DNA from 4 places in the Pseudomonas sp. ZT5P21 genome. Region 3 is predicted to be linked to each of the others. Evidence: predicted binding sites of a transcription regulator. Region 3 holds the regulator's gene; each other region holds the start of a gene.
What was found. Region 3 encodes sigma-54, which starts transcription at its own class of promoters, with help from an activator protein. Its sites were predicted from a motif close to ANTGGCATNNANNTTGCTNT; they were not measured.
Positions count from the first base shown of each region.

Region 1: ACYZT9_RS18710 (circularly permuted type 2 ATP-grasp protein) is a predicted target of sigma-54. The motif match lies at 3,075-3,094, and genes of this name have one in related genera.
Region 2: ACYZT9_RS19745 (flagellar basal body rod protein FlgF) is a predicted target of sigma-54. The motif match lies at 5,293-5,312, and genes of this name have one in related genera.
Region 4: flgB (flagellar basal body rod protein FlgB) is a predicted target of sigma-54. The motif match lies at 4,724-4,743, and genes of this name have one in related genera.

Region 1 covers NZ_CM142705.1:4,034,714-4,042,606, forward strand. Annotated here, with positions in the region: gene ACYZT9_RS18700 (transglutaminase family protein) at 1-673, opposite strand, end outside; gene ACYZT9_RS18705 (alpha-E domain-containing protein) at 670-1,620, opposite strand; gene ACYZT9_RS18710 (circularly permuted type 2 ATP-grasp protein) at 1,633-3,042, opposite strand; gene ACYZT9_RS18715 (ribonuclease E inhibitor RraB) at 3,552-3,893, opposite strand; gene ACYZT9_RS18720 (hypothetical protein) at 4,111-4,344, opposite strand; gene speE (polyamine aminopropyltransferase) at 4,501-5,376, opposite strand; gene ACYZT9_RS18730 (PLDc N-terminal domain-containing protein) at 5,650-5,841, opposite strand; gene ACYZT9_RS18735 (hypothetical protein) at 5,909-6,439, opposite strand; gene ACYZT9_RS18740 (methyl-accepting chemotaxis protein) at 6,620-7,893, shown strand, end outside.
Region 2 covers NZ_CM142705.1:4,257,752-4,265,644, reverse strand. Annotated here, with positions in the region: gene ACYZT9_RS19775 (hypothetical protein) at 82-261, opposite strand; gene ACYZT9_RS19770 (hypothetical protein) at 337-468, opposite strand; gene ACYZT9_RS19765 (amino acid aminotransferase) at 748-1,941, opposite strand; gene ACYZT9_RS19760 (4a-hydroxytetrahydrobiopterin dehydratase) at 1,941-2,297, opposite strand; gene phhA (phenylalanine 4-monooxygenase) at 2,367-3,158, opposite strand; gene ACYZT9_RS19750 (sigma-54-dependent transcriptional regulator) at 3,561-5,120, shown strand; gene ACYZT9_RS19745 (flagellar basal body rod protein FlgF) at 5,367-6,107, shown strand; gene flgG (flagellar basal-body rod protein FlgG) at 6,153-6,938, shown strand; gene flgH (flagellar basal body L-ring protein FlgH) at 6,991-7,686, shown strand; gene ACYZT9_RS19730 (flagellar basal body P-ring protein FlgI) at 7,732-7,893, shown strand, end outside.
Region 3 covers NZ_CM142705.1:1,122,677-1,130,569, reverse strand. Annotated here, with positions in the region: gene ACYZT9_RS05145 (KdsC family phosphatase) at 1-315, shown strand, start outside; gene lptC (LPS export ABC transporter periplasmic protein LptC) at 323-895, shown strand; gene lptA (lipopolysaccharide transport periplasmic protein LptA) at 882-1,430, shown strand; gene lptB (LPS export ABC transporter ATP-binding protein) at 1,430-2,155, shown strand; gene ACYZT9_RS05125 (RNA polymerase factor sigma-54) at 2,341-3,834, shown strand; gene hpf (ribosome hibernation-promoting factor, HPF/YfiA family) at 3,909-4,217, shown strand; gene ptsN (PTS IIA-like nitrogen regulatory protein PtsN) at 4,230-4,694, shown strand; gene rapZ (RNase adapter RapZ) at 4,697-5,554, shown strand; gene ACYZT9_RS05105 (HPr family phosphocarrier protein) at 5,570-5,842, shown strand; gene pmbA (metalloprotease PmbA) at 6,057-7,403, opposite strand; gene yjgA (ribosome biogenesis factor YjgA) at 7,512-7,893, shown strand, end outside.
Region 4 covers NZ_CM142705.1:1,704,561-1,712,453, forward strand. Annotated here, with positions in the region: gene ACYZT9_RS07865 (chemotaxis protein CheV) at 68-1,000, shown strand; gene cheR (protein-glutamate O-methyltransferase CheR) at 1,047-1,874, shown strand; gene ACYZT9_RS07875 (hypothetical protein) at 2,072-2,344, opposite strand; gene ACYZT9_RS07880 (S-type pyocin domain-containing protein) at 2,341-3,363, opposite strand; gene ACYZT9_RS07885 (hypothetical protein) at 3,374-4,108, opposite strand; gene flgB (flagellar basal body rod protein FlgB) at 4,786-5,193, shown strand; gene flgC (flagellar basal body rod protein FlgC) at 5,197-5,640, shown strand; gene flgD (flagellar hook assembly protein FlgD) at 5,656-6,378, shown strand; gene flgE (flagellar hook protein FlgE) at 6,410-7,732, shown strand.

The sequences.
Region 1 (7,893 bases), 2.7 Mb from region 3:
TCAAATGACGCTCCGGCCGCGCCAGTTCATTGGTCACGTCAAAGCTGTACCACGCGTCATCCAGCCAGGCTTCCGCCCACGCGTGACTGGCCAGGTGCTCGCAGTTCTCGCTGTACAAATAGCCCGACACATAACGCGACGGAATGCCCAGGCTGCGGGCGCAGGCAAGGAACGCGTGAGTGTGGTCCTGGCACACGCCGGATCGCCCGGCGAAAGCCTGGGCCGCACTGGTGTCCACTTCGGTAGAGCCCGGCGTGTAGGTCATGTGCTGGTTAAGGCCGTGCATCAAATCGATCAGCGCCGTGCGGTCCCGGCGTTTTTTGCATTCCTTCTCGGCGAACGCGCGCAAGGCTTCGTCGGCTTCGGTGAGACGCGTGAAACGCAAAAACGGCAGCGCCGACTGACTCTCGTGCTCGGCTTCGCGAAGGTCGTCAATGTCGACCTGGCCACGGGCGCCAATGATGATCGCTTCGTGCGGTTCGTCCATGGTCAGCACATGCAGGATGTTGCCGAACGGGTCGAGTTGCGCGCGCACCGGGCGCGGCAGGTCGAGTTGCCAGCTGAGCACGTGCTGACGCTCGCTGTCGTGTGGGGTCAGTCGCAAATACTGGATGCTCGCCCGCACCTGATCCTCATAGTGATAGGTGGTTTCGTGACTAATGGAAAGTCTCATGCAGCCTCCAGGTAGGAACTGTGAATGGCGTTGCCCAACTGGCGCACCAGCGGGATGAACTCGGTCAGCCAGGCGTGCAGGCCTTCGTCGAGAATTTCGGTGATACCGGTGTAGCGCAGGCGCGCGTCCATTTCCGCCGCAAGGCGTTGAGCGGGGCGGCCGTTGGCACCCGGCAACTGGGCGAGGATCTGGTCGATTTCTTCGGTGCAAGCCCGTAGCGAACGTGGCACATCAGCACGCAACAGCAGCAACTCGGCCACATGCCGGGCACCGGGAGCGTCACGGTAGATTTCGGTGTAGGCCTCGAACGACGACAACGCCCTTAACAACGCACTCCACTGGTAATAGGCGTGGGCCGTGCCGTCGCTGACCGCTTCAGCCTGATCGCCGGCCATTTCGTAACGGGCGTCGAGCAAGCGCAAGGTGTTGTCGGCCCTTTCGATAAACGTGCCCAGTCGAATGAAACGAAACGCGTCGTTTCGCATGATGGTGCCGTAGGACGCGCCACGAAACAGGTGGGAACGTTCCTTGATCCACTCGCAGAAACGGCTCATGCCGTAGCGACTCAAGCCCTGCTCGGCGATCCCGCGAATTTCCAGCCAGGTGGCGTTGATGTTCTCCCACATGTCAGCGGTGATGCGTCCACGCACCGCATGGGCGCTGGCCCGTGCGGCGCCGAGGCAACTGTAGATGCTCGCCGGGTTGGCCGCGTCGAGAGCGAAAAAATGCAGCAACCGTTCGGCATGCAACTCGCCGTGGCGTTCCAGGTAGTCGTCCAGGGTGCCGGTGATCAACAAGGGCATCGCAAGTTCATGCAGACCGTCACCGCGACCATCCTGTGGCATCAACGACAGCGAATAACTGATGTCGAGCATCCGCGCGAGGTTTTCCGCCCGCTCCAGGTAACGCGACATCCAATACAAATCCGAGGCAGTTCTACTTAACATGGCAGGCTTCCTTTAATCCTCGACCACCCAGGTGTCCTTGGTTCCGCCGCCCTGTGAGGAGTTCACCACCAGAGAGCCTTCACGCAGGGCGACACGGGTCAAACCGCCGGGCACGACCCGGGTTTCGCGGCCAGACAATACAAACGGACGCAGGTCGATGTGGCGTGGAGCGATGCCGTTTTCGACAAAGGTCGGACAGGTCGACAGGGACAACGTCGGTTGCGCGATGTACGCGTGGGGCTTGGCCTTGATGCGGGCGCGGAACGACTCGATTTCCGCCGCTGTCGCCGCCGGCCCCACCAGCATTCCATAACCGCCGGAGCCCTGGGTTTCCTTGACCACCAGATCCGGAAGATGGGCCAGTACGTGGGAAAGCTCGGAAGGATTACGACACTGGAACGTCGGAACGTTCTTCAGAATCGGTTCTTCATCGAGGTAGAAACGGATCATGTCCGTGACAAACGGATACACCGACTTGTCGTCCGCCACCCCGGTGCCAATGGCATTCGCCAGCACCACGTTGCCCGAGCGGTAGGACGACAGCAGCCCCGGAACGCCGAGCATCGAGTCCGGATTGAACGCCAGCGGATCGAGGAACGCATCGTCGAGGCGACGGTAGATCACGTCGACCGCTTTCGGTCCGCCCGTGGTGCGCATGAACACCTTGTCGTCACGCACGAACAGATCCGCGCCTTCAACCAGTTCGACGCCCATTTCCCGAGCGAGAAACGCATGCTCGAAAAACGCGCTGTTGAAACGGCCTGGCGTCAGCACCACCACGCTTGGGTTATCGATCGGGCTGGAGCTTTTCAGGGTGTCGAGCAACAGGTTGGGATAGTGATCGATCGGCGCGATGCGCTGGGCCGAGAACAGTTCAGGGAACAGGCGCATCATCATCTTGCGGTCTTCGAGCATGTAGCTCACGCCGCTGGGTGTACGAAGGTTGTCTTCGAGCACGTAGTACGTGCCGTCGCCATCGCGCACCAGATCGACACCGGAGATGTGGGAATAGATATCCCGGTGCAGATCCAGACCTTGCATCGCCAACTGGTACTGCTCGTTGGCCAGCACTTGTTCGGCCGGGATGATGCCGGCCTTGATGATGCGCTGCTCGTGATAGAGGTCGGCGAGGAACATATTCAACGCCTTGACCCGCTGGATGCAGCCGCGTTCGACGATCCGCCATTCGCTGGCGGGGATGCTGCGTGGAATGGTGTCGAAGGGAATCAGGCGCTCTGTCCCCTGCTCGTCCCCGTAGAGCGTGAAGGTAATCCCGGCGCGATGAAACAACAGATCGGCCTCGCGTCGCCGCTGGGCCAGCAGTTCGTCAGGCGTCTCCGCCAGCCAACGGGCAAACTCCCGATAATGCGGGCGGACCTGGCCGCCGGCATCGTACATCTCATCAAAATAGGTGCGGATCATGCCGTACTCCTTGTCACCCGGACTTCCAAGCCTTCGCAAGGCCCGTGCCATCGGCATAAACGCTTTGATATCAATCGGTTGGATATTCGTCCCGGCTGTACCGCACCATTCCTGTGCGGTAAATCCCCCAACCTGATCGCCCCCGCTTCATTGCGAAGCAATGCTTTCGCCTATCACCAGCATAGCCAGAGTTAATTTCACTGCCCGACAGTGGATGCGGATAATCCGCGCATTCGCTGAAAATGCTCACCAAACTTCCCATTTAGCCGCCTCATCAGGCGGCTTTTTTTATGTTTCCGAATTTGTGGTCAATGGCCTGCCCCTCCGTAGGAGCGAGCTTGCTCGCGAAAAACGTCTGGACAAAGGGTTCTTCCAGACAGCCCGCGTTATCGATAACGACCATCGCGAGCAAGCTCGCTCCTACAGGGGATGCGCATTTCTCATCTGCGCAAGCAAAAACGGCCAACCCGAAGGTCAGCCGTTAGTGGATGTTGTCGCTGTTCATAGTGTTATGCGAGTAGCCCTCGTACCTCCTGTTTGACGCCCCATCCTTCGATGATGCCGCCCAAAGGCTCGACCACCGCCTCGAAGTCCTGCTCAAAGTCGCCGATGCCGTCGTAGGTGGCGGACATTACTTTGCTCAGTTCCAGCGCCCAGGCCCCGTCGTCGCGCACACTGATTTGTGCATTCATGGATTCGCCAGAATAGTGCCCTGCTGCTCTGCGTGCCCGCTCCTCGTCCGGGAAAATGGCGTAAAACTCGATCGGATGGAATCGTGAAAAGTCGAAACCGCCTTCTTTCATGCGGCGCAGCACCGAGCTGCTGATGTCTTCTTGATAGGCTGTGCTCATGAAACGTCCTCCTGAACTGATGGATAGACTTTCCGTACTCCCGACGCCCGCGACCGAATGGTGCGAGCTATGCGGCAATTCAATTGCCGGTGGGAAACAAGCATGTAGCTGACAAGACCAGACCTTAGCGATCCATTCGCTGATCTCGCTTGCAGAGTACCCACAAGTGAGAGGCGCTGCCAAGGCCTGGTTGTTTCACGAGAGTGACACGAGGTATTCAGACGGGGGTGATGCCGAGGATTTGTATGCTGTTCTGGGACTTGAGATTTTTGACGCTCGCATCAGTGGTCCGCCCTTCCAGATCGTTCAGATCCAGTTCGGCGGCGACGGGGAAAAGCCGCTCTTTAAGCAGTTTGGCCGCGTGTTCGTTGTCCGGACACTCGTCGCACTCAAAGATTTCGTCGACTGTTTCGCCGTGATCATCCACGAAAGTGATTTTCCACTTTTGCATCAGTGCCTCCTCGAACAAACCCGCAAATGGGCTTACATCTATCTGGACTTTTGCCCTTATTGATCGTTCAAACGGATAACGACGCACAGACATGAAAAAACACAGAACCTTGTGGGAGCGGGCTTGCTCGCTCCCACACGGGGCAGTGCGTGGACTTCAGTCGTTACTTGGCTTGTTCACGGCTTGCAGAACGTATTGCGGCAAGGCAAACGCGCCAATGTGTATCTCCGGATTATAGTAGCGGGTGATGATGCCGCTGCCGGCGAATCGCTGCTGCAGGGTTTCGCGGGACAGTTTGCGATAGGCGGTATTGGTCGCGCCCCAGGCAAATGTCATCGAGCCGCCGATGTAGGTCGGTACGGCCGCCTGATAGAAGTGCCAGTCCGGGAACAGGCTGCGTAGGCGCCCGGCAGTGGTTTTGACTTCGTCGATCTGCATGAACGGCGTGCCGTTCTGGGTCACCAGGATACCGCCCTCGTTCAGGCAGCGACGGCAGGCCTGGTAGAAGTTTTCCGAGAACAACACTTCGCCCGGACCGATCGGGTCGGTGGAGTCGGAGATGATCACGTCGAATTTTTCGGTGGTGGTGGCGACGAAGCGCATGCCGTCATCGATCACCAGGTTCAGGCGTGGATCATCGAACGCGCCCTTGGAGTGGTTCGGCAGGAATTCCTTGCACATGTCGACCACGGTGCCGTCAATCTCGACCATGGTGATGTGCTCGACGCTGCGATGCTTGGCCACTTCACGCAGCATGCCGCCGTCGCCGCCACCGATGATCAACACACGTTTGGCGCTACCGTGCGCCAGGATCGGCACGTGGGTGAGCATTTCGTGGTAGATGAATTCGTCGGCTTCGGTGGTCTGGATCACGCCGTCCAGCGCCATGACACGACCCATGCGCGGATTTTCGAAAATCACCAGGTGCTGGTGTTCGGTGCGCACTTCGTGCAGCAGTTTCTCCATGCGAAAACGCTGGCCGTAGCCTTCGTAAAGGGTTTCCAGGTATTCGCTGGTGGGGGTGTTGCTCATGGGAAGTGCTCCGATGAATGCGGGTGGCAACGGACGGTTACCCGCCCATGATGGCCAATCGATCTGTTCGATTGCCCGGGAAAGGCGCGCATTCTACGTCGCGGAAGATGACAGGTCGAACGTCAGTTGATGGCCGACGCAATCTCTTGTGGGAGCGGGCTTGCTCGCGAAGGCGGCATATCAGTCGCCTTCAATGTTGCCTGACACTCCGCCTTCGCGAGCAAGCCCGCTCCCAGAGAATCAGCGTTTACAGAGGGAGCTGCGGTAAACCCGTCAGATCCGGACGTTGCCTCGAGGCCCGGCGATGGCCCAGATGATCAGGCCCAGCACCGGCAGCAACAGGATCAGCAGGACCCAGACGATTTTCATCCCGGTGGTGGCGCCACTTTTCAGCACGTTGATGATTGCCCAGATGTCCAGGGCAAGAATGATCAGGCCAATCAGGCCGTTGAACGTGGAACCCATGGTGTCGCTCCCTAAGAATGGTGTGCATTCTTAGGATAGCCGGCCCTTAGGGTTCCGTTTTATTCCCTCAAACGTGGATGGCCACTTTCAACGCTTCCAGGGACGGTGCCGCCGCAATGCCGACTTCGGCGCACAACTCGAGCACACGCGGCACGTCGTTGCCGTAAACCAGCACCACTTGCAGTTCGTCGTCGAGCAACTGGCTGAAGTTCATCAGCGTGTAACCGCCGTTTTCCTTGTTCATGCTGCCCATCTGCACCTGAATGCGATTGAGCGCGGTCAACGCTTCGGTCTTGGCCAGTTGCTTGGGCTTGATGTTGAAATCCACGCCCGGGCCGAACGACGCGACAATCTGTGCGAACAGGTCCATGTAGGTGTCGGCCTGGAACAGCACGGTTTCCGGCAGGCTGCCGACGACGACCCACTCGCCCAACGGAATCGGGAAGGAGTCGTCGTAGTTGATGTCCGGATTGGCCGTCAGAAAAGTCTCTGGATCGGCGAAGGCCTGGGCCGCTTCGTCAGCGACTTTGACGATTTCATCTTCGCTCATGCACCCGGAGCTGATTTTGCTGATGAGTTCGACGAGTGCGGCTTTCATGGGGGCGGAATCCTGTAGCGAGGGAATTTTGAAGGCGCGAAGGATAGCGTATTACGCCCCGCAATTCCTGCGCGGGAACCCCGATCGGGAATGTTGACGCACATCAAGATCCGGCGCCTCCGGCAGCGGCACAATGCTGGCACCTTGCCAATGCTGTTTCCGCTATCAGAGAAGACCTCCATGGGTGCCTGGCTTAGCAACATTTCGCTGAAATATAAATTCTGGGCGGTCAACGCTGTCGCCTTCGTCACCACCCTGTTGTTGGTGTTGTACGCCGTACAACTCGAACAACAGGCCCGCAGTCATGCGTCTCAGGCGTCCGCTCAAGCGCAGGCACGATTGCTCAGTGCCTGGCCTGCCGGGCAAGCGCTGCCCAAAGCCGATAACCTGCTGACGTTCAGTCGCGGGCAAGCGCCGTTGCTGCACGAGCAACCTGTGCCGGACCTGGCGGATGCCAACGGCTGGGTCGAGATCCAATCGATGCCGCTGTTCGGCGACAACCCGCTGATGGGCGCTGAAGTGTTCACGCGCACGGGTGGTCAGCAGGTGGCGGTGGTCGCTTACGGCCCAAGCCTGAGCCAGGTGTTTGGTGAGCGTTTCGCCAACTACGCGGTGGCGGTGTTCATCCTGATGCTGGCGATGCTCGGAGCGTCGCAATTGTTGATCCGTTTCCTGCTCAGCCAGCTCAACACCTTGAAAGACGTGATGCTTCACGTCGAAAAAACCGGCGACCTGTCCGCCCGCGTGCCGCTGGCCTGCACTGACGAAGTCGGGCAGATGGCCGGCGCGTTCAACGCCATGCAGGCCGGTTATCAACGGGTGGTCAACACCGTCGCCAGCACCGCCCGGCAACTGGATGTCGGCGCAGCGCGCCTGGCATCGAGCATGAACGAGGTGCGTCACGGCATGCTTGGCCAGCAGAGCGAAACCGACCAGGCCGCCACGGCGATCAACGAAATGACCGCGACCGTCCATCACATCGCCCAGCACGCCGGTGCCACCCGTGACCTCTCGCAAACCGCCGACACCTTGGCCGGCAGCGGTCAGGAAGTGGTCAGCCGCGTGCAGAAGTCGATTGCCGGGTTGTCCACAGGCGTACAACAGACGGCCGAGATGATCCAGCGTCTGGCCGAGGACAGTCAGAAGATTAACGGCGTGGTCAATGTGATCCACAGCATCGCTGAACAAACCAATCTGCTGGCGCTGAACGCCGCCATCGAAGCAGCCCGTGCCGGGGAAATGGGCCGTGGCTTTGCGGTGGTCGCCGATGAAGTGCGCAACCTGGCCAAACGCGTGCAAACCTCCACCGACGAGATCACCCTGATGGTCTCGGCGTTGCAGGCCGGAACCCGGGATGCAGTGGATTTCATGCAGGAAAGCTCGTTCAAGGCCGACGATTGCGTGCAACAGGCGCAAGAGGCCGGTGCCGCGTTGGTGGAAATCACCAGTGCCGT
Region 2 (7,893 bases), 2.4 Mb from region 3:
GGATAGATAGGCTGCTTATGATAGCGGCGTGAGAGGCCGCAGGCGTGGAAAAGTAAAACTATTTGCCGGGCGGGGGGTGTTTCAGGGCTTGGCGGGAGCGACCAGTTGCGTCGTGACCAGGGCGGCCAAGGCATTCTCTTCACTGCCGAACCGGGCGAGCAACGCGGCCTGTTTTTCGGGGGACAGGCGATTCCAGATGTCGATCATTTTTTCGGCGGTGCCGATCAGAACGCTGGCTTCTGTTGTGGATTCGTCGGTCATGGTATGGAGCTCGAGGTTCAGGCGGTGTGGAAAGCGCATGTTAGCGCTTTCCACACGGTCTGTACGGCGGGTGTTTCAGTCTTCGCTGTCAGCCTTTCGGCGGTCAGTAGCTTCTTTCGGCTCGGGCTGTTGGGCACCGGCTTGTTGCGTGGTCGTCTGCTCAGGTTCGTGCAGGCTTGGGAAGGGGAGATTAGGAATCTCGTGCATAGTCGCGCTCCTCGCAAAGTCTGTTGATAGATCTGGTAGATCCGCGCTTTTAAAAAAGCCTGGGCAGGATACAGCAGGAGAAATGACAAAAAGACTTTTATATCCATTTGTTTCGACGGATGGAGTTGTCTAGACAGGTCTGGAAGAGGGGAGGCAACACTATTTAAATGTGGGAGCGGGCTTGCTCGCGATAGCGGTCGGACAGTCACATTAATATCGACTGTCTAGGCCTCATCGCGAGCAAGCTCGCTCCCACAGGGGACTTGCAGTGCTTGAAGGTTATTTGCAGACTTGGGCGATTGCCTCGGCCAACAGATCCAGGCGCGTCGCATCAATGCCTGCCACGTTCGCCCGGCCAGTACCGACCATATAAACACTGTGGTGATCACGCAGCTGTTTAACCTGATCAGGCGTCAAACCAGTGTAGGAAAACATCCCGCGTTGCACGCCAATGTGCGCAAAGCGCTCGCGCAAACCGTGAGGTTCCAGCGCTTCAACCAGACCGCTGCGCAACTGAGCGATACGCAAGCGCATGGCTTCCACTTCGTCGGCCCAGAGGCTTTTCAGCTCCGGATCGCCGAGGATCGTCGCCACCACGGCCGCGCCATGGTCCGGCGGAGTCGACCACAGGTTGCGGGCGATGTTGGCCAGCTGGCTGCGGATATCCACCAGTTTTTCAGCCGTTTTCGCGCAGACAATCAGCGCTCCCGTACGGTCCCGGTACAGGCCGAAGTTCTTCGAGCAGGAACTGGTGATCAGCACTTCCGGCAGTTCAGCCGCGAACAACCGGGTCGACCACGCATCCTGTTCCAATCCATCGCCGAAACCTTGGTAGGCGAAGTCGATCAACGGCACCAGATCACGATGGCGCACCACGTCCAGCACGCTGCGCCAGTCGTCGTGGGACAGATCGAACCCGGTCGGGTTGTGGCAGCAGGCATGCAACAAAACCACGTCGCCCTTTGGTGCTTCATTAAGCACCGCCAGCATCGCTTCAACATCGAGACGGTTATCGCTACCAACATAAGGGTAATGATTAACCTTGACCCCGGCCGTGGCGAAAATGGTTTCATGAATCGGCCAGGTCGGGTTGCTCAGCCATACGCCACGCCCCGGCAGGCACTGGGCGATAAAGTCAGCACTCAAGCGCAACGCCCCGGTGCCGCCCGGTGTCTGGGTGACGCCGGCCCGTTGTTCGGCGATCAGCGCGGAATCGGCGCCGAGTACCAATTCATTGATGACTCTGCCGAACGCCGGCTCGCCGTGACCGCCGATGTAGGTCTTGGTGGTCTGACGATCCACCAGACGCTGCTCGGCGAGTTTTACAGCCTGGGGAATCGGCGTCAGGCCGAAGGCATCCTTGTAGACGCCCACGCCAAGGTCGAATTTGCGCGGGTTCGTGTCCTGCGCATAGGCCTCCATCAGGCCGAGAATCGGGTCGCCGGGCACTCGACCTATGGCGTCGAAGTGCATTATTTGCGGCCCTCGGCGTCCTTGGCCACTTCGTCAGTGCGCGCGGCCATGATGAAATCGTTGCGGTGCAGGCCCTTGATGGAGTGGCTCCACCAGGTCACGGTGACTTTGCCCCATTCGGTCAGCAGGCCAGGGTGGTGACCTTCAGCCTCGGAGATTTCACCGACCGCGTTGGTGAACGCCAGCGCGTGCTTGAAGTTCTTGAACAGGAAAACCTTTTCCAGCTGCATGACGCTGTCGCGAACTTCGATGTTCCAGTCAGGGATCTGCTTGATCAGGACTGGCAGTTCTTCGTCGCTGACCTGAGGGGCGTCGGCGCGGCAGGCTTCGCAATGGGCTTGGTTCAGAGCGTTCATGGTGTGTTCCTGAATTCGATTCTTGTTGGAAATTACTATCTTTGCGCGCAAGTCGCGAGCGGGATCTGCTCAGGCCGCTTTGGGCTTGGGCGGAAATTTTGGGGCGTGCAACCCCAGCTGCATGCCTTTTTTGACCATGCCCATGATGTCTTCGTGGGCAAGATCGAACAGGCGCTTGAGGTTAGGCAGGACAAAATACAGCGGTTGCAGAATGTCGATGCGGTATGGCGTGCGCATGCATTCCAGCGGATCGAAAGCCTGATGCTCAGGTTCGTCCGACAGGCAGTAAACGGTTTCTTTCGGCGAGGAGAGAATGCCGCCGCCGTAAATGCGCTGGCCTTCGGGGGTATCCACCAGGCCGAACTCGATGGTCATCCAGTACAGACGCGCCAGATAAACGCGTTCTTCCTTGGAAGCCTGTAGGCCGAGTTTGCCGTAGGTGTGGGTGAACTCAGCGAACCAGGGATTGGTCAGCAGCGGGCAGTGGCCAAAGATCTCGTGGAAAATGTCCGGCTCTTGCAGGTAATCCAGCTCTTCGCGGGTACGAATAAACGTCGCCACTGGAAACTGCTTGTTCGCCAGCAATTCGAAAAAAGTCTGGAAGGGAATCAGCGCGGGAACCCGGGCAACTTGCCAGCCGGTGGTTTCACCGAGGACCTTGTTGATTTCGCCGAGTTGCGGAATGCGGTCGTGGGGCAGACCGAGTTTTTCGATACCGTCCAGGTATTCCCGGCACGCACGCCCTTCGATCACTTTCAGTTGGCGAGTGATCAGCGTGTTCCACACCGCGTGTTCTTCGGCGGGGTAGTCGATAAAACCTTGCGCATCGGGCTCGCGAGCCACGTATTGCGTCTGCTTCATGCTGCTCTCCTGCTAGGGGATTTCGTTCTTGTTATGTCCTGCTGTGACCCAGAAATACCTCAAGAATTGCGATGTTGCAGCAGGGGAGTGTCTTGGAACGTAGGAAAATTCGTCGGTTATCGTAAAGTTTTCGTTACGAATTGGCCGCTATGGCGGTGTGCTCGAGATTTTCGGGTTTGAAAAGGCTTGCAGGTGTCACATAATCTTGACGAATAAATGAGCCTCTCAGCAAAAAATACGTTAGAGAGCACTGTAATTACCCAGGTGGGAGCGGGCTTGCTCGCGAAAGCGGTGTGTCAATCACCATCAAGATTGCCTGACACACCGCTTTCGCGAGCAAGCTCGCTCCCACAGGTTGCATGCCTGGCATCAACTCACTTACCGCTTTTTTCGGGCCTTTATATGCGTATCAAAGTTCACTGCCAGAATCGCATCGGCATCCTGCGTGACATTCTCAACTTGCTGGTCGAGTACGGGATCAACGTCGCTCGCGGCGAGGTCGGTGGTGAGCATGGCAATGCGATCTACCTGCATTGCCCGAACCTGATCAACATTCAGTTCCAGGCGCTGCGTCCGAAATTCGAGTCGATTGCCGGGGTCTTTGGCGTCAAGCGGGTAGGGCTGATGCCCAGCGAGCGTCGGCACATGGAACTCAATGCCTTGCTCGGCGCGCTGGAGTTTCCGGTGTTGTCGATCGACATGGGCGGCTCGATCGTCGCGGCCAACCGCGCAGCGGCGCAGTTGCTTGGGGTGCGTGTCGACGAGGTGCCGGGGATTCCGTTGTCGCGTTATGCCGAGGATTTCGATTTGCCGGAACTGGTGCGCGCCAACAAATCGCGGATCAACGGGCTGCGGGTCAAGGTCAGGGGCGACGTATTTCTGGCCGACATCGCGCCGCTGCAATCGGAGCATGATGACAGCGAAGCCATGGCCGGCGCGGTGCTGACGCTGCATCGTGCGGATCGCGTGGGGGAGCGCATCTACAACGTGCGCAAGCAGGAGTTGCGTGGGTTCGACAGCATCTTCCAGAGTTCGAAAGTGATGGCGGCCGTGGTGCGTGAGGCCCGGCGCATGGCGCCGCTGGATGCGCCGCTATTGATAGAAGGCGAAACCGGCACTGGTAAAGAATTGTTGGCGCGAGCCTGTCACCTGGCCAGTCCGCGAGGACAGTCGCCGTTGATGGCGCTCAACTGCGCGGGCCTGCCGGAGTCGATGGCCGAGACCGAGTTGTTCGGCTATGGCCCCGGCGCTTTCGAAGGGGCGCGGGCCGAGGGCAAGCTGGGGCTTTTGGAGCTGACGGCGGGCGGTACGCTGTTCCTCGATGGCGTCGGGGAAATGAGCCCGCGCTTGCAGGTGAAATTACTGCGCTTCCTGCAGGACGGTTGCTTCCGTCGTGTAGGGAGTGATGAAGAGGTTTATCTGGATGTGCGAGTGATCTGCGCGACGCAGGTTGATCTGTCCGAATTGTGCGCGCGGGGCGAGTTTCGCCAGGATTTGTATCACCGCTTGAACGTGCTGTCGTTGCACATCCCGCCGCTGCGTGAATGCCTGGATGGCTTGACGCCGTTGGTGGAGCACTTCCTCGATCAGGCCAGTCGGCAGATCGGTTGCCCGTTGCCCAAACTGGCACCGGCGGCCATGGAGCGGCTCAGTCATTATCATTGGCCGGGTAATGTCCGGCAGCTGGAAAACGTGCTGTTCCAGGCGGTTTCTTTGTGCGAGGGCGGCACGGTCAAGGCTGAACACATTCGCCTGCCGGACTACGGCGTGCGTCAGCCGCTTGGCGATTTCTCCCTCGAAGGCGGGCTGGATGCGATTGTCGGGCGTTTTGAAAAAGCGGTGCTGGAGCGTTTGTATTCAGAGCATCCGAGCAGCCGGCAATTGGGTAAGCGCTTGGGGGTTTCGCATACGACCATTGCCAATAAGTTGCGTGAGTATGAGGTTGGCAAGACTGACTCGTAGCTGACACTTGCTGTGTTGGTGCCCGTGAAAAGGCCGGCACTATCAGCGACAAGGCCATGTCTTGCCACCTATTGGCATAACACCGCCGGTTTTTCGTCTTCGACGCAATCCCCCATTCCCCTCTGAACCCCTCAAGTCCTTTGTTTGCCGGGCCCTGCGCCGCCAGAGAAAAGTTGGTCTGCAAATTGCTTATGGCTCAGCAGTACAGCGGTGGGCGGCAAACGTCCGGCATGCAGAGGAAAGAGTGTGGACAAGTACCTTTATGTGGCAATGACCGGCGCCAGCCAGAATGCACTGGCGCAGAAGGCTCATGCGAACAACCTGGCGAACATCTCCACCAACGGTTTCCAGAAAGACCTGGAGCAGGCCCGTTCGATGCCGGTGTTCGGTGACAGCTTTCCGGCGCGTGCATTTGCCATGTCCGAACGTCCGGCCACCGACTTCTCTGCGGGTGCGCTGGTGCAAACCGGGCGCGATCTCGACGTCGCGGTGCAGGGCAATGGCTGGCTCGCCGTGCAAAACCCCGACGGTGGTGAAAGCTACGTGCGCACCGGCAGCCTGAACGTTGACGCTCTGGGCGTATTGCGCGCCGGCAACGGTATGCCGGTACTGGGCAATGGCGGGCCGATCTCCGTGCCGCCCGAGCAGCAGATCGAAATCGGCGAGGACGGCACCGTCAGCATCCGCGCGATGGGCGAAGGGCCTCGCGTGATGGCGGAAGTCGACCGCATCAAGCTGGTCAACCCGGATTTCAAGAACATGACCAAAGGCCTGGACGGCTCGATCCACACCAAGGACGGCAAGCCTGCGCAAGCCGATGCCAACGTCAAACTGGTGTCCGGGTTCCTCGAGTCGAGCAACGTCAATGCCGTGGATGAAATGACTTCGGTATTGGCCCTGGCCAAGCAGTTCGAGCTGCACATCAAGATGATGAACACCGCCAAAGAAGATGACCAGGCCATGGCTCGGGTCTTGCAGATCAGCTAATTATCAGAACGTCGCGCCGTAAAACAGGCGCACGAGGAGAATCGAATGCTTCCGGCTCTATGGGTTGCCAAAACAGGTCTGTCCGCCCAGGACACCAACCTGACGACCATTTCCAACAACCTGGCCAACGTGTCGACCACGGGTTTCAAACGTGACCGTGCCGAGTTCCAGGACTTGTTGTATCAAATCAAACGCCAGCCAGGCGCCCAGTCGACGCAGGACAGCGAATTGCCGTCGGGTCTGCAGCTGGGTACCGGTGTGCGCATCGTCGGCACCCAGAAAAACTTCAACGCCGGCAGTTTGCAAACCACTGAGCAGCCGTTGGACATGGCCATCGACGGTCGCGGTTTCTTCCAGATCCTGCAGCCGGACGGCACTACCTCTTACACCCGTGACGGCACGTTCCACCTCGATTCCAACGGCCAGATCGTGAACGCCAGCGGTTTCGCGCTGGAGCCGGCCATTGTTATCCCGAACGATGCCCAGACCTTCACGGTCGGTCGCGACGGCACTGTGTCCGTCACCGTCGCTGGTAATCCGGCCGCCCAAGTGATCGGCAACCTGCAAACCGCCGACTTCATCAACCCGGCCGGCCTGCAGGCAGTGGGTAACAACCTGTTCCTGGAAACCGCTGCGAGCGGCGCGCCGCAAGTCGGTACGCCGGGCCTGGCCGGTTTCGGCACCACGCTGCAGAACACCCTGGAAACGTCCAACGTCAGCACCGTTGAAGAGATGGTCAACATGATCACCACTCAACGTGCCTACGAGATGAACTCCAAGGTGATCTCCACCGCCGACCAGATGCTCTCGTTCGTAACGCAGAATCTGTAATCAAGTCTATGAGGCGGCCTTGAGGTCGTCTGCAATACCGTGAGGTAGGGTCATGAATCGCTTTGTATCTGTTCTGGCACTGAGTGGGGCCGTTGTGGTCGCGGGTTGCGTTGCCCCGCCGCCCAAGCCCAATGACCCTTACTACGCCCCGGTGTTGCCGCGTACGCCGTTGCCGGCTGCCGCCAATAATGGCTCGATCTATCAGGCCGGTTTTGAGCAGAACCTGTACAGCGACCGCAAGGCGTTCCGGGTCGGTGACATCATCACCATCACCCTGAACGAGCGCACCCAGGCCAGCAAGAACGCCAACTCGCAGATAGGCAAAAACAGCAAGACCGACATCGGCCTTAGCTCGTTTTTCGGCGGTGGTCTGAGCACCAGTGATCCAGTGGGCAGCGGTAGTCTGAGCCTGGACGTCGGTTACGAAGGTGATCGCGCGACCAAAGGCGACAGCAAGTCCGGTCAGAGCAACAGCCTGACCGGCTCGATCACGGTGACCGTCGCCGACGTGCTGCCCAACGGCATCATCGCCGTGCGCGGCGAGAAGTGGTTGACCCTCAACACCGGCGATGAGCTGGTACGGATTGCCGGTATGGTTCGCTCCGATGACATCGCCACCGACAACACCGTTTCGTCGACACGTGTCGCCGATGCGCGCATCACCTATTCGGGTACCGGTGCTTTCGCCGATGCGAGTCAGCCAGGCTGGTTCGACCGTTTCTTCCTCAGCCCGCTGTTCCCTTTCTAGGTGGTCACGTTGAACTTCAAGCACCTGATCGCGGCTGCGCTGTTGATGACTCTGTCGCTTGGCGCGCAAGCGGAGCGGCTGAAGGACATCGCCAGTATTTCCGGCGTGCGTTCCAACCAATTGATCGGTTATGGCCTGGTGGTCGGCCTTAACGGTACTGGTGACCAGACGACCCAGACGCCGTTCACCCTGCAGACTTTCAACAAC
Region 3 (7,893 bases):
CGACGGGCGAAAAACCTCGGCATTCCCCACCTGTATCAGGGCCGCGAAGACAAACTGGTGGTGCTGGACGAACTTCTCGCCCAGCTCAACCTGAGCTATGAACAAGTCGCCTACCTCGGTGACGACCTGCCAGACTTGCCGGTGATTCGCCGCGTCGGCCTGGGCATGGCGGTGGCCAACGCCGCCAGCTTCGTGCGTGAACACGCACATGGCATTACCAAGGCCCGTGGTGGTGAGGGTGCCGCCCGCGAATTCTGCGAATTGATCCTGCGCGCCCAGGGCCGCCTCGATGCGGCCAACGCCGCGTACCTGTGAGCCAACTATGCTGAGCAAGAAATTTCGCAACATCCTGGTGTTCGGTTGTATCGCGGCGATTTTTGCTGCGGTCGGCTACTGGAACATCAGCCCGGAACGCTTCCTTGACAAACCGGCGGCAAAGGTCGATGAAACCGCAATCGACTATTACGCACTCAACGCACACAGCGTCCAGTACCTGCCGGACGGCAAACTGCAGTACGAAATGACGTCCGACAAGGTTGAACACCTGAAAGCGACCGAAGTGACGCTGTTGACAAATCCGGACCTGAACCTGTTCCGCGGCACCCAATTCCCCTGGCACGTCCAGAGCGAGCATGGCGAGGTCAACCCGGATGGCACGCAGGTCGAATTGATCGACTCGGTGCGCATCACGCGTTTCGACGAGAAAAACCGCAAGACCCTGATTACCACCACCCGCATGACAGTGTTCCCGCAGCAGCAATATGCGCAGACCGATCAACCCGTTAGAATCGACGGCGCTGGTGGTGTCTCGACTGGCAAGGGAATGAAAGCGTATTTGAAAGAAAGCAGGATACACCTGCTATCGAACGTAAGAGGACAGTATGAGGCTCGTTAAAACTCTCCCTATTTTGCTCGGTCTGGGCGCAGCACTGGGAAGCGTGAGCGCCTGGGCTCTGCCGGACGATCAACAGCAGCCTATCCGCATCCAGGCCGACGACGCCCAACTGGACGACAAGAACGGTATCGCTACTTATAAAGGTGACGTGATCATCACCCAGGGCTCGATGAAGGTTACCGGCAATACCGTGACCATGACCCGCACCCCGAACGGAGACATCGACGTGGTGACTTCGGTGGGCAACCTCGCCTATTTCGAACAACTGCAAACGGCGGGCGACACCAAGCCGGTTCAGGGCTGGGGTGTCACCATCCAGTATCACGCGTCGCAAGACCGCGTCGTGCTGATCGATCGCGCCAAAGTTGTCGATAAAGACGGTAACGTCACCCAAGGCGAGAAAATCGTCTACGACACCAACAAAAAGCTCGCCAGTGCCGGTCGCGCAACAGGCTCCAAGGTCACAGAGTCGCGCCCGCGCATCGACATGGTGATCCAGCCGAAAAAGAAAACCGACGAGCAAAAGGCCCAGTAATGGCAACTCTGAAAGCTCAGCATCTGGCCAAGAGCTACAAGAGCCGTCAGGTCGTGCGCGACGTCAGCCTGTCCATCGACAGCGGTCAGATCGTGGGCCTGCTGGGCCCTAACGGCGCCGGCAAGACAACCTGCTTCTACATGATCGTCGGCCTGGTTCAGGCCGATCAGGGCCGCGTCCTGATCGATGATCTGGACGTCAGCCACCAGCCGATGCACGGTCGCGCGAAAGCCGGCATCGGGTATCTTCCGCAAGAAGCGTCGATCTTCCGAAAACTCTCGGTCGCCGACAACATCATGGCAATCCTCGAGACCCGCAAGGAACTCGACAAGGCTGGTCGTCGCAAAGAGCTGGAAAGCCTGCTGCAGGAATTCCACATCAGCCACATCCGCGACAACCTCGGTATGAGCCTGTCCGGTGGTGAACGCCGCCGCGTGGAAATCGCCCGGGCACTGGCGACGAACCCGAAATTCATCCTCCTCGACGAACCGTTCGCCGGCGTGGACCCGATTTCGGTGGGCGACATCAAGCAGATCATCTACCACCTCAAGGCCAAGGGCATTGGCGTGCTGATCACTGACCACAACGTCCGTGAAACCCTGGATATCTGCGAAACCGCCTATATCGTCAACGATGGCCAACTGATTGCCGAAGGTGACTCTGCCACCATCCTGGCCAACGACCTGGTCAAGGAAGTGTATTTGGGCCACGAGTTCCGCCTGTAAGCGCTGAGGTGTCTGGCTAGTCGCCACGAGCGCTTGTTTCGATAAAAAATCAATACTTTTTTATTGTTACAGCGCTCTAGGCAAACGTTGCAGTTTCGGGCATATAATTTGCTTATGTTTGGCGCTCCGGCGCCCTGTAGTGGATGGCGCATGTGCGCCGGCGAATAAGGTGTTTAGCCCCTGCCATGAAACCATCGCTAGTCTTGAGAATGGGCCAGCAGCTGACGATGACACCGCAGCTGCAACAGGCCATCCGTCTGCTCCAATTGTCGACCCTGGACCTGCAACAGGAAATCCAGGAGGCCCTGGAGTCCAACCCGATGCTCGAACGCCAGGAAGAAGGCGACGACTTCGATAACGCCGACCCCTTGGCCGACAAAGCCGAACAGCAACCCAACGCCGATGTTTCGGAACCTTCCTATCAGGAAACCGCCCCGACGGTGGACAACCTCGAGGAAGGCGACTGGAACGAGCGCATTCCCAACGAACTGCCCGTCGACACCGCATGGGAAGATGTCTACCAGACCAGCGCCAGCAGCCTGCCGAGCAATGATGACGACGAGTGGGATTTCACCACCCGCACATCGGCCGGTGAAAGCCTGCAAAGCCACCTGTTGTGGCAACTGAACCTGGCGCCGATGTCCGACACCGACCGTCTGATTGCCGTGACCCTGATCGATTGCATCAACAATCAGGGCTACCTGGACGAAACCCTCGAGGAAATCCTCGAGGCCTTCGACCCGGAACTCGACATCGAACTGGACGAGATCGAAGCCGTTCTGCATCGAATCCAGCAATTCGAACCGGCCGGCATCGGCGCCCGCAACCTTGGAGAGTGCCTGCTACTGCAATTGCGCCAGCTGCCCGCCAAGACACCCTGGCTGGCCGAGGCCAAGCGCCTGGTCACCGACTACATCGATTTGCTCGGCAGCCGCGATTACAGCCAGCTGATGCGCCGCATGAAGCTCAAGGAAGATGAACTGCGCCAGGTCATCGAACTGGTACAGAGCCTCAACCCGCGTCCGGGCTCGCAGATCGAGTCCAGTGAAGCCGAATATGTCGTTCCCGACGTGATCGTGCGCAAGGATAACGAGCGCTGGCTGGTAGAACTGAACCAGGAGTCGGTGCCGCGGCTGCGGGTCAACGCCCAATACGCCGGCTTCGTGCGCCGTGCCGACACCAGCGCCGACAACACCTTCATGCGCAATCAGTTGCAAGAGGCCCGATGGTTCATCAAGAGCTTGCAAAGCCGCAACGAAACGCTGATGAAAGTGGCTACCCAGATCGTCGAGCATCAGCGCGGTTTTCTGGAGTACGGCGACGAAGCGATGAAACCATTGGTGCTGCATGACATCGCCGAAGCGGTGGGCATGCACGAATCGACGATTTCCCGGGTGACCACGCAGAAATTCATGCATACCCCTCGGGGCATATATGAGCTGAAATACTTTTTCTCCAGCCACGTCAGCACCTCGGAAGGCGGCGAATGCTCGTCCACGGCGATCCGCGCTATCATCAAAAAACTGGTTGCTGCCGAAAATCAGAAAAAGCCGTTGAGTGACAGCAAGATCGCTGGTTTACTGGAGGCACAAGGCATTCAGGTGGCTCGCCGCACCGTCGCCAAGTACCGCGAATCCCTCGGGATCGCGCCTTCGAGCGAACGCAAGCGGTTGATGTAGAGCCACGCCACAGCGTTCCAGTGGTAGATCATCTGATCTACCGCTTTATGCACTGGCAACGAAGGAGAAGCTGTATGCAAGTCAACATCAGTGGACACCAACTGGAAGTGACCGAACCTCTTCGCACCTACATCGGCGAAAAACTCGAACGATTAGAGCGGCATTTCGACAAGATCACCAACGTGCAAGTCACGATGACGGTCGAAAAGCTGAAACAGAAAATCGAAGCCACGCTGCATATTCCCGGCAATGAAGTGGTCGCAAACGCGGAACATACCGACATGTACGCCGCGATCGACGCGCTGACCGACAAGCTGGATAAACAACTCAAAAAGCATAAGGAAAAGACCCAAAGCCTCCTCCAGGGCGCGACCGGTCGTTAACACTCCCAACCCATGATCCGACTTGAAAGCATCCTGACCCCCGGCCGTTCTCTCGTGAACGTGCCGGGCGGCAGTAAAAAGAAAGCCCTCGAGCAAATTGCCAACCTGATCGCCCGCGAAGTGCCGGCTCTGGAGATGCAAGATGTCTTCGAGGCTTTGATTGCCCGTGAAAAACTTGGCTCGACCGGTTTTGGTAACGGCATCGCTATCCCCCACTGTCGGCTGAAAGGTTGCACCTCGCCCATCAGTGCCTTGATGCACCTGGATGCCCCCATCGATTTCGACGCCATCGACGGTGCTCCGGTTGACCTGCTGTTCCTTCTGCTGGTCCCGGAAGCCGCTACCGATGCGCACCTTGAATTGCTCCGCCAGATCGCCAGCATGCTTGATCGCAAGGAAGTCCGTGATCGCCTGCGTAGCGCCCCGAGCAATGAAGCCTTGTATCAGGTTGTCCTGGACGAGCAAAACGAGCACTAATCATGCGCTTGATCATCGTCAGTGGCCGTTCCGGCTCAGGTAAAAGTACCGCACTCGATGTTCTCGAGGACAACGGCTATTACTGCATCGACAACCTGCCCGCCGGGTTGCTGCCCGAACTGGCCGAGCGTGCGTTGATTCACACTGAGCTTACTCAGCCACTGGTTGCCGTCTCCATTGACGCGCGCAACCTGCCGAGCCACCTGAGCCGGTTTCCGGAACTGCTCGAAGAAGTCCGCAGCCGACATATCCAGTGCGATGTATTGTATCTGGATGCCGACGAAGAAACCTTGCTCAAACGCTTTTCGGAAACCCGTCGTCGTCATCCGCTGAGCAGTGCCAATCGCTCGCTGGCGGAGGCAATCAACGATGAATCCAACCTGCTCGGGCCGATTGCCGACCTCGCCGATCTCAAGGTCAACACCACCAACCTTAACCTGTATCAATTGCGCGATACCATCAAACTGCGCCTGCTGAATCAGCCGGAGCCCGGCACTGCGTTTTTGGTGGAGTCTTTCGGATTCAAGCGTGGCATGCCGGTAGACGCCGACCTGGTGTTCGACGTGCGATGCCTGCCGAACCCCTATTGGAAGCCGGAACTGCGCGAGCAGTCCGGGCTTGATCAACCGGTTGCCGAATACCTGGCGGCCCAGCCGGACGTCGAGGAGATGTTCCTGGACATTTCCACGTACCTGCTCAAATGGCTGCCCCGCTTTGCCGCCAGCAACCGTGCGTATGTCACCATTGCCATTGGCTGCACCGGCGGGCATCACCGCTCCGTCTACCTGACCGAACGTCTGGGCCAGGTCCTGCAAAAATCCCTGAAGAACGTCCAGGTTCGCCACCGCGACCTCAGCTAAAGGATTCACATCGCGATGCCTGCTCTGGAAATCGAAATCATCAACAAGCTGGGTTTGCATGCCCGCGCTTCCGCCAAATTCGTTGGGGTGGCGGGTCAGTTCCCTTGTCAGATCAGAGCCGGGCGCACGCCTGAGTCCATGGTCGACGGCAAAAGCATCATGGCCATGATGATGCTCGCGGCCGGCAAGGGCACCAAAATCCATTTGAGTACGGAAGGTGAGCAGGAACACGAAGCGCTGGATGCGCTGGTGGCGTTGATCAACAACTACTTCGACGAAGGCGAGTAACCCTGCTCGCTAATGAGAAACAAAACAATCCCGAAGGTATACAGCGTCCTTTGTGGGAGCGGGCTTGCTCGCGAAGAGGCCATTATGTTCAACATCTTCGTTGACTGACATGCCGCTTTCGCGAGCAAGCCCGCTCCCACATTGGCTCCGTGCAAGGCGCATAAAAAAGGCGCGCCACCCAATGGGTGGCGTGCCTTTTTTATAGCTGTAAAGATCAGCTACCGGCGACTGTCATCCGCTCGATCAGCACCGAACCCGTACGAATGTTGCTGCGCAACTCCAGGTCATTACCCACCGCAACGATCTGCTTGAACATGTCGCGCATGTTGCCGGCGATGGTGACTTCCTGGACCGCGAACTGGATCTCGCCGTTCTCGACCCAGTAGCCCGCCGCGCCGCGAGAATAATCGCCGGTGACCATGTTCATGCCCTGGCCCATCAGCTCGGTGACCAGCAAGCCACGGCCCATGCGCCGCAGCAAGGCCGCCTGATCTTCATCGCCGTGGGTCACGAACAAGTTGTGCACGCCGCCGGCGTTGGCGGTACTTGGCATACCGAGTTTACGACCGGAATAGGTGCCGAGGATGTAGGACACCAGCTCACCCTTTTCGACGAACGGTTTGGCGTATGTCGCGAGACCATCGCCATCGAACGCCGAACTGCCCATGGCGCGCATCAGGTGCGGGCGCTCATCGATGGTCAACCATTCCGGGAACAACTTCTGCCCAAGGGTACCTTCCAGGAATGACGATTTGCGATACAGGCTGCCGCCGGAAATCGCCGAAAGGAAACTGCCGAACAAGCCCCCAGCCAGTTCAGCGGAAAACAATACAGGCACTTCACAGGTCGGCACCGGACGCGCGCCCAGTCGGCTGGCCGCCCGCTGCGCAGCACGCTGGCCGATGCTCACCGGGTCAGTCAGCAAACTGCCCTGCCGGTTCACGTCGTACCAATAATCGCGCTGCATCTGGCCGTCGGCTTCGGCGATCATTACGCAGCTGAGGCTATGGCGGGTCGAGGCGTACCCGCCGATAAAACCGTGGCTGTTACCGTAAACGCGGCAGCCCTGGTGAGTGCTGAGTGTGGTGCCATCGGCGTTCTTGATCCGGCTGTCGGTGGCAAACGCTGCGGCCTCACAGGTCAAAGCCATCTCGATGGCTTGCTCAGGCGTGATGTCCCATTGGTGGAACAGGTCGAAATCCTGCAGATCCTTGGCCATCAGCGCGGCGTCCGCCAGGCCGGCGGCTTCGTCTTCCGAGGTGTGTTTGGCGATGGCCAAGGCCGCCGCGACGGTTTCGCGGATGGCTTCAGGCCCACTGGCCGAGGTGCTGGCCGAACCCTTGCGCTGGCCCACATACAAGGTGATGCCAAAGCCCTGATCGCGGTTGAATTCGACGGTTTCGACCTCACGCTGGCGCACCGAGGTCGACAGGCCCTGTTCCAGCGACACCGCCACTTCACAGGCACTGGCGCCCTGGCGCTTGGCTTCAGCGATGATCTGCTCGACTTGTTCCTGCAGTGCCGGCAACGCTTGTGGGCCGACGCTTTCAACTGCACTCATGCTGTTCTCCACTCAAAATCTGCTTTCGGTAAAGGCCTTCGAGCGACCGGGCCGGACAAGCGGCCCCCGACTGGTTATCATGGCGGCGTTTCTTTGCGGACGGCCACCATGGTTGATTCTTACGACGACTCCCTCGATACGGGAGAAAAAAGCAAATCCCAGGTTAAACGCGAGCTGCATGCTCTGGTTGACCTCGGCGAACGCCTTACAACGCTCAAGCCTGACTTGCTGGCAAAACTGCCGTTGACCGACGCTATGCGCCGGGCTCTGGCCGATGCGCCCAAGCACACCGCGAATATCGCGCGTAAACGGCACCTCATGTTCATCGGCAAACTGATGCGCGATCAGGACACTGACGCCATTCTGACTTTGCTCGATCAACTCGATGCCTCCACACGGCAGTACAACGAACGTTTTCATGGCCTGGAACGCTGGCGCGATCGCTTGATCGCGGGCGACGATGCAGTCCTGGAGAAGTTCGTGCTCGACT
Region 4 (7,893 bases), 580 kb from region 3:
AAGCGCCGTGCCGTTTAGTGATGAATGTGCGTCGCAACACACTTAGCGTTGGTGTAGGAGTCTGGGCATGGCTGGTGTAATGGATTCGGTAAACCAGCGCACGCAACTGGTAGGGCAGAATCGTCTGGAGCTGTTGTTGTTCCGTCTCGACGGCCAGCAGCTTTATGGGATCAACGTATTCAAGGTTCGTGAGGTGCTGCAATGCCCCAAGTTGACCCTGATGCCCAAGTCCAGTCCTGTCGTGTGCGGTGTGGCTAATATCCGGGGGGCGACCATTCCGATCCTTGATCTGGCAATGGCGACTGGTGCCGGAGCGCTGAAAGATCAAAGCAATCCCTTCGTGATCATCACGGAGTACAACACCAAGACCCAGGGTTTCCTGGTGCGCTCGGTGGAACGCATTGTCAACATGAACTGGGAGGAGATTCATCCGCCTCCCAAGGGCACCGGTCGGGATCATTACCTGACGGCTGTGACTCGGGTCGACAATCAGTTAGTCGAAATCATCGACGTCGAGAAGGTCCTGGCGGAAGTGGCACCGACACCGGAAGCGATTTCCAGCGGAGTCGTCGATGTCGAAACCCAGCACAAGGCGCTGTCGTTGCGGGTGCTGACGGTCGATGACTCGTCGGTGGCGCGCAAGCAGGTCACGCGTTGCCTGCAGACGATCGGTGTGGAAGTGGTGGCGTTGAACGACGGTCGGCAAGCGCTGGATTACTTGCGCAAGCTGGCCGACGAGGGAAAGAAGCCGGAAGAAGAGTTCCTGATGATGATTTCCGACATCGAGATGCCGGAAATGGACGGGTACACCCTGACGGCCGAGATCCGCAACGACCCTCGCATGCAAAAGCTTCATATCATCCTGCATACTTCGTTGTCGGGTGTGTTCAATCAGGCGATGGTCAAGAAAGTCGGTGCCGATGACTTCCTGGCCAAATTCCGTCCTGATGACCTGGCATCCCGGGTAGTCGACCGGATCAAAGCAGCAGACATCAGCTAGGGGCCTTCTGCCCCTGGCGGTTAACACGATTTAAGAGGCGGTATCATTGTCTACGGGTAATTTGGATTTCGAACAGTTCCGGGTATTCCTGGAAAAAGCCTGTGGCATTTTGCTCGGTGAAAACAAGCAGTACCTGGTCTCGAGCCGTCTCAACAAACTGATGGAACAGCAAGGCATCAAGTCCTTGGGTGAGCTGGTCCAGCGCATCCAGACTCAGCCGCGCAGCGGTTTGCGCGAGTTGGTGGTCGATGCCATGACGACCAACGAAACGCTGTGGTTTCGTGACACCTATCCGTTTGAAGTGTTGAAGAACAAGGTGTTGCCCGAAGCAATCAAGGCAGCCCCCGGCCAGCGTCTGCGGATCTGGTCGGCGGCGTGCTCGTCGGGGCAGGAACCGTATTCGCTGTCGATGTCCATCGACGAGTTCGAGCGGGTCAACATGGGTCAGTTGAAGATGGGCGTGCAGATCGTCGCCACTGATCTGTCCGGCACCATGCTGACCAACTGCAAGACCGGCGAATACGACAGCCTGGCCCTCGGGCGCGGTTTGTCGCCGGAGCGTCTTCAGCGCTATTTCGACCCGAAAGGGGCGGGGCGCTGGGCAATCAAGGCGCCGATCAAGAGTCGGGTGGAATTTCGCTCGTTCAACCTGCTGGACAGCTACGCGAGCCTCGGCAAGTTCGACATCGTGTTCTGCCGCAACGTACTGATCTACTTCTCCGCCGAGGTGAAGAAAGACATTCTGTTGCGCATCCACAGCACGCTGAAGCCGGGTGGTTATCTGTTCCTTGGCGCATCCGAAGCGCTGAACGGTTTGCCGGATCATTACCAGATGGTCCAGTGCAGCCCGGGGATTATCTACCAGGCGAAGTGATGCAAAAGCGGCAGGCATAATAAACGGATCCCTCTGGTAATGCGATCAGATAGCCCTTTCGCTTGACCATTGGCAGCAAGAAACCAAAATCCGATGCCTGTACGGGCATCGGATTTTTTTATGCGTCTCGCTCGGCGCCTGGAGCTCACCCATAACTTGCTAATCGTCTCCCTGAAGGGGGCAGGCGATTAGCAATATCAATCAAAAGTATATTTCCCCTCTACCATGAATGCCGGCTCCCTCCAGTTGGTGCCCCTGACAATTCCGGTACCGTTAGACTTTACAAGGCCCGCGTCACGCATTTCCCAGACGATTTTCATTAGCCCCATATTATCCGCAACATGCGCCCAATTAGCCCAGCTATAGAGACGATCCAGCTGAGGAAAAGAGATGCCTAATTCATTCTTGGTAAGAAATAGGATTACTTCTTCAGGCTTCTCGTTTAATACAATGGTTTTAATGACACTCATCGCTTTGCTCCTCCTAATTGTTTGTACTCTCTTTCAATTTGTTTGCCATATGCCTCCATGGCTTCAGGTGTGTAGAGTAACTCGGATTCGTCTTTTAGTTTGTAGTCTTCCAGTGTTGCAGCGTGAGTGCTATTCCAAATAACGCCTTCATCATTTGGATTTACACCATCTGCCACCCCTAATTTTCTGAAACGTTCAAGCTCTCTGAGTTCATGAGTATAGAAACGTTTGTCGGTATCCGTGATTACTAATTTACCTTGGAGAATCTTTTTCAGTCGATCAACCATGATGGCATTGGCATCTGAAGGACTGAAACGTCCAATATGCAATTTCACTCGTTTAATACCCGCTTTCGTCACGATAGCCTTGGTCCAATCCAGATCCAGGATGGGGCCGCCAGCTTTGGCAGGATTGAAAAATCTGCCGCTGTACTTTCCTCTGGTGGTAGCCCCTTCATAAGGGCTGTTGAAGACGACGTAAATCGGCGGCAAGCCGCTGTTGATAGGAAAGCAGTAGATACAATCCCTGAAGTCCGGTAACTCGAACGCAGGCAAAGGAGTAGGCTGCGCATGTAGGGGCAACAGCTCAACGCCACCGTAAGTCGGTATTTCCACTGGTCTAACAGGTAAAGTTGTCGAACTGCTTTCCCAATGGATAATGGGAAAACTGAAGGTGATAGGCGGTGTGTCGGCGGAGATGAAACTGTAGCTATTAGTCTTCTGGTCGAGCTCCAGCGCCCTAACGGGGACCGCCGGCGAAATGCTCCCTCCCGCCGGTGTTGCAACGAGTGTGTATTGGTCAAGGTCACCATAAATCCGGTAGGGAAGATCGATGGTGCCTTCGGCAGCGGCGATTTCATTCAGGTTGGTCGGTGCATCTGGCAAGACTGCACTACCAGATAATTTGAGAACCGATTGAGGATAACGCTCGCCGTTACCCAAAGCGGGTGAATAGAGCAAGGTGCCGATCCCAACCGCCGTCACTCGACTGAGAAGTGCTTCTCCCAAGCCGGTCAACAACAGGGTGCCTTTACGGATTACTGCTTCGAAAGTCCAACCGTCCGCGTTTTGGAGGGGCCGCCACAGTTACTACTTGTGCGGCTTGACTAAGGGTCAACTGGAAGCTGTAGGCAGTTTCACCTCTAGCCAAGGCAGAATGGATCGCAGCATCTATAGCTTGAGATGCGTCCTCTAAAATGGAAACAGCTTCGACAAGGATTCGTTTGACGTAGGCGGCTGTGAGCGATCTCAGAAAGCTTTCGTAACTGTCTCGGCGTTCTTCGTCGTGTTCTACTGTATCCACAGAAGCCGCGAATAGCTCGGCACGTTCCAGGCTGTCCATTGACAACAAATCTATGCCAGCAAATATATTCGCTTCATACCAACTCCTATTCATTCTTATTTGTTGCAGGAGCTCGACAATAATGGCTTTCTTTTTTAAGGCGTTTTCCAGCTTGTTGAACGGATGGGTATCGCCGGATGAGTTTATGCGCCTTTCTATTTCACTTCGTACACTCGCCGGGCTATTCGAGAGATTACCTTCTATCTGATCTTGCACCGAATGTGCTATAGCTACCAATTTTTCATATGCGTAGTCCTCTTTATTAATGGTTTCAATACGGTAAGCCACAGTGACCGTCGGAACAGTTCCATCCCAATTTAGCGCACTGTCAAAGTTTGGCAGATATCCTGGATATTTCTTGTCTGGGCTGCGCGCAGCGCTTGATGAATTCAAAGGTGGAGGAAAAGCGATAGATTTTTGCATGCTGCATTCCTTGCAGTAATTGGAATTCCATTTGGCAGAAACGCCTAAGTTATGCCGCAAACAATGGTGCCCTATCAATAGTTAAGTATTTACTGTGTATGTCGTGATTTTAAAAGATTGGGTGATGCAGACTACTAGTCATGGTAAGTTTTCTTACATCAAAGGTTCCGATCTCAGATAAAAATTCATAGTTTGTTCTGCAGAGATTGTTGATCTGTTCCCCAAATTTGACTCAGCAGCAATATGCACAACCGGCCTGCCTCTGGAAGAGAGATAAAAGGCGGTTCACGCGGGTTTGTCGGAAGGACTGTCTCTTGGATCGTTCCCTCGCTCCGCGTGGGAATACTGAAGCGCTGCCGGATCATTACTAGATGGTCCAGTGCAGCCCGGAGATTATTTATCAAGTAGGAGCTGCCGAAGGCTGCGATCTTTTGATCCTGGGTTTCTAAGATCAAGATCAAAAGATCGCAGCCTGCGGCAGCTCCTACGGGGGGGGGGCGGCGCGCGATTCAGGAAAGCGGCAGAAAAGCGGCAGACGGCGGAAACCCGTTGCCGCTTTTCTGGCATTGCCGCATTGCCACTGCCCGCAAAGCCCCGGTTTACGGGCTTTTTTGAATTGGCATGCCGCTTGCTATGTTCATCGTACGAAAAATCAGGTCACCCGAAGGTTTCCCGACATGAGCATCAGCTTCGATAAAGCGCTCGGTATCCACGAACAGGCCCTGGGCTTCCGCGCTCAGCGTGCCGAAGTCCTGGCCAACAACATTGCCAACGCCGACACCCCGAACTACAAGGCTCGGGATCTGGAGTTCTCGAAAGTGCTCGCTGAGCAGAGCGAGAAAACCAGGAGCGGTACATTCGCCTTGAACATGACCAACAGCCGTCACATCGAAGCCGAAGGCTTGGGCAATGGTGACGAGTCGCTGATGTATCGCACGCCGATGCAACCTTCGATCGACCAGAACACCGTGGACGCTCAGTTGGAACAGTCGAGCTACGCGGAAAACGCGGTCAACTTCCAGGCCAGCTTCACCCTGCTCAACAGCAAATTCAAAGGGCTGGTATCAGCCCTCCGCGGAGAGTAAGTCATGTCGCTATCCAGCGTTTTCAACATTGCCGGTAGTGGCATGAGTGCCCAGACCACTCGCCTGAACACCGTGGCTTCGAACATCGCCAACGCCGAAACCGTTTCGTCGAGCATCGACCAGACCTACCGCGCCCGTCACCCGGTGTTCGCCACCATGTTCCAGGGCGGCCAGAGCGGCGGCAGCGATTCCTTGTTCCAGAACCAGGACGCTGCAGGCCAGGGCGTGCAGGTGCTGGGCGTGGTCGAAGACCAGAGCAACCTTGAAGCGCGCTACGAGCCGAACCATCCGGCCGCCGACGGCAAGGGCTACGTCTACTACCCGAATGTCAACGTGGTGGAAGAAATGGCCGACATGATTTCCGCGAGTCGTTCGTTCCAGACCAACGCCGAAATGATGAACACCGCCAAAACCATGATGCAGAAGGTCCTGACCCTCGGTCAGTGATAAGGGGCGACTCAGATGAGTGTTACCGATACCACCAGCGGCATTAGCCTCAAAGACGTCCTGGCCAACTCTTCGATCAAGACCAACACCACTGCCGACGGCCTGGCGTCCGCGACGAACAGTGCCACCGGCAAGCAGTCCCTGGGCAAGGACGCGTTCATGCAGTTGCTGGTGACACAGCTGAAGAACCAGAACCCGCTGGAGCCGCAGGATAACGGCGAGTTCGTTGCCCAGTTGGCGCAGTTCAGTAGCCTGGAAGGCATCACCACGCTCAACACCACCGTGAGCGGCCTGGCGAGTAACTACAACTCGTCCCAGGCGTTGCAGGCGTCGTCGCTGGTCGGGCGTTCGGTCATCGCCCCGGGCGACAAAGCCGTGGTCGATACCGCCAAGAGCTTCAACGGGACAATCGCCGTGCCCGCGTCGGCCGACCCGGTCAAGGTCAAGATCACTGATGCCGATGGCAAGGTCATCCGTACCATCGATCTGGGCAGCCAGAAAGCCGGCAACGCCAGCTTCATCTGGGACGGCAAGAACGATGCAGGCGAAGTGGCCAAGGCGGGTACGTACACCTTCGGCGCCACCGCGACCTACGACGGCAAGGCGACTTCGCTGGTGACGTACCTGCCGGCGACCGTCAACAGCGTGACCATCAGCCAGACCGGCGGTGAGTTGATGCTCAACCTCGCCGGGGCGGGCAGCATCGCCCTGTCCAAAGTACAAACCATTGGTATGTAGAGCCGACTAACACGGCACAAAGGAGTGGAATATGTCTTTCAATATCGGCCTTAGCGGTCTCTATGCAGCCAACAAACAACTGGACGTGACCGGCAACAACATTGCCAACGTCGCAACCACCGGTTTCAAATCGTCCCGCGCAGAATTCGAAGACGTTTACTCGGCTACCAAGCTGGGTTCCGGCAGCAAAACCGTCGGTAACGGCGTGCGTCTGGCCAACGTTTCCCAGCAGTTCACCCAGGGCGACGTCAACAACACCGGCAACGTGCTGGACATGGGCATCAACGGTTCCGGCTTCTTCGTGCTGAATGACAACGGCTCGTTGTCCTACACCCGTGCCGGCACCTTCAAGGTCGACAAGGACGGTTACGTCACCAACACCGATGGCTCTGCGCGTCTGCAGGGTTATGGTGTGGATGCCAATGGCAAGATCGTCAATGGCGTTTTGACTGACCTGCGCATCGACACCTCGAACCTGGCGCCGAAAACCACCACCACGGTTTCGTCGACGATCAACCTGAACTCCACGGCGCCAATCATCGACCAGACTCTTCCCGCCAACAAGTTCGACCCGGCGAAGTCGGAAACTTTTACCAAACAGTTCAGCACCCCGATTTACGACACTCAGGGTAATCAGCACACCATGGATCAATACATGGTCAAGACTGGCGCGAACACTTGGCAAACCTACACCTTGATCGATGGTCGCAACCCGAATGGTACCGACCCGACGCTTGCCGCTTCTCCGCCGGTCGCTTCGACCATGGTGTTCAACACCTCGGGCAAATTGGTTTCGGTGACCACACCAGCCCTGCCGGTGCCGGTCGTCAGCCCTGACCTGAAGGTTACCGGCTGGATTCCCGGCAAGGTGACCAATGGTGTGTGGGCAGCCAACGGCGCCGCCGCCGACCCGGCCGGCGTGACGGTCTCCATGAGCAATACCACGCAGTACAACGCCGACACCGCGCGTTCGATTCCTGTGCAGAACGGTTACGCCACGGGCCAGATCACCAACCTGACCATCGACACCAGCGGTATCATGCTGGCCAACTTCAGCAACAGCCAGACCAAGGCTATCGGTCAGATCTCGCTCGCCAGCTTCACCAACGAACAAGGTCTGCAGCCGGTAGGCGGCACCAGTTGGAAGGAAACCTACGCGTCGGGTATCCCGGGTTACGATGCGCCGAACACCGGTACCTTGGGCGAGATCCACTCCAACTCTCTGGAAGAGTCCAACGTCAACCTGACCAGCGAACTGGTCGACCTGATCAAGGCGCAGAGTAACTACCAGGCGAACGCCAAGACCATCTCGACCCAGAGCACCATCATGCAGACCATCATTCAGATGACCTGATGCGGATTGGCTGATAGCGCTTCACAAGGAGCCCCTCGAAGAGGGGCTTTTTTGTGGCCGGGATTTTTATCAGGATCAGGATTTTATGTGGTGCGGGTGGGCCTCTTCGCGGGGCAGCCCGCTCCCACATTGACCGCGTACCCAAGGCGAACACAGTTCCC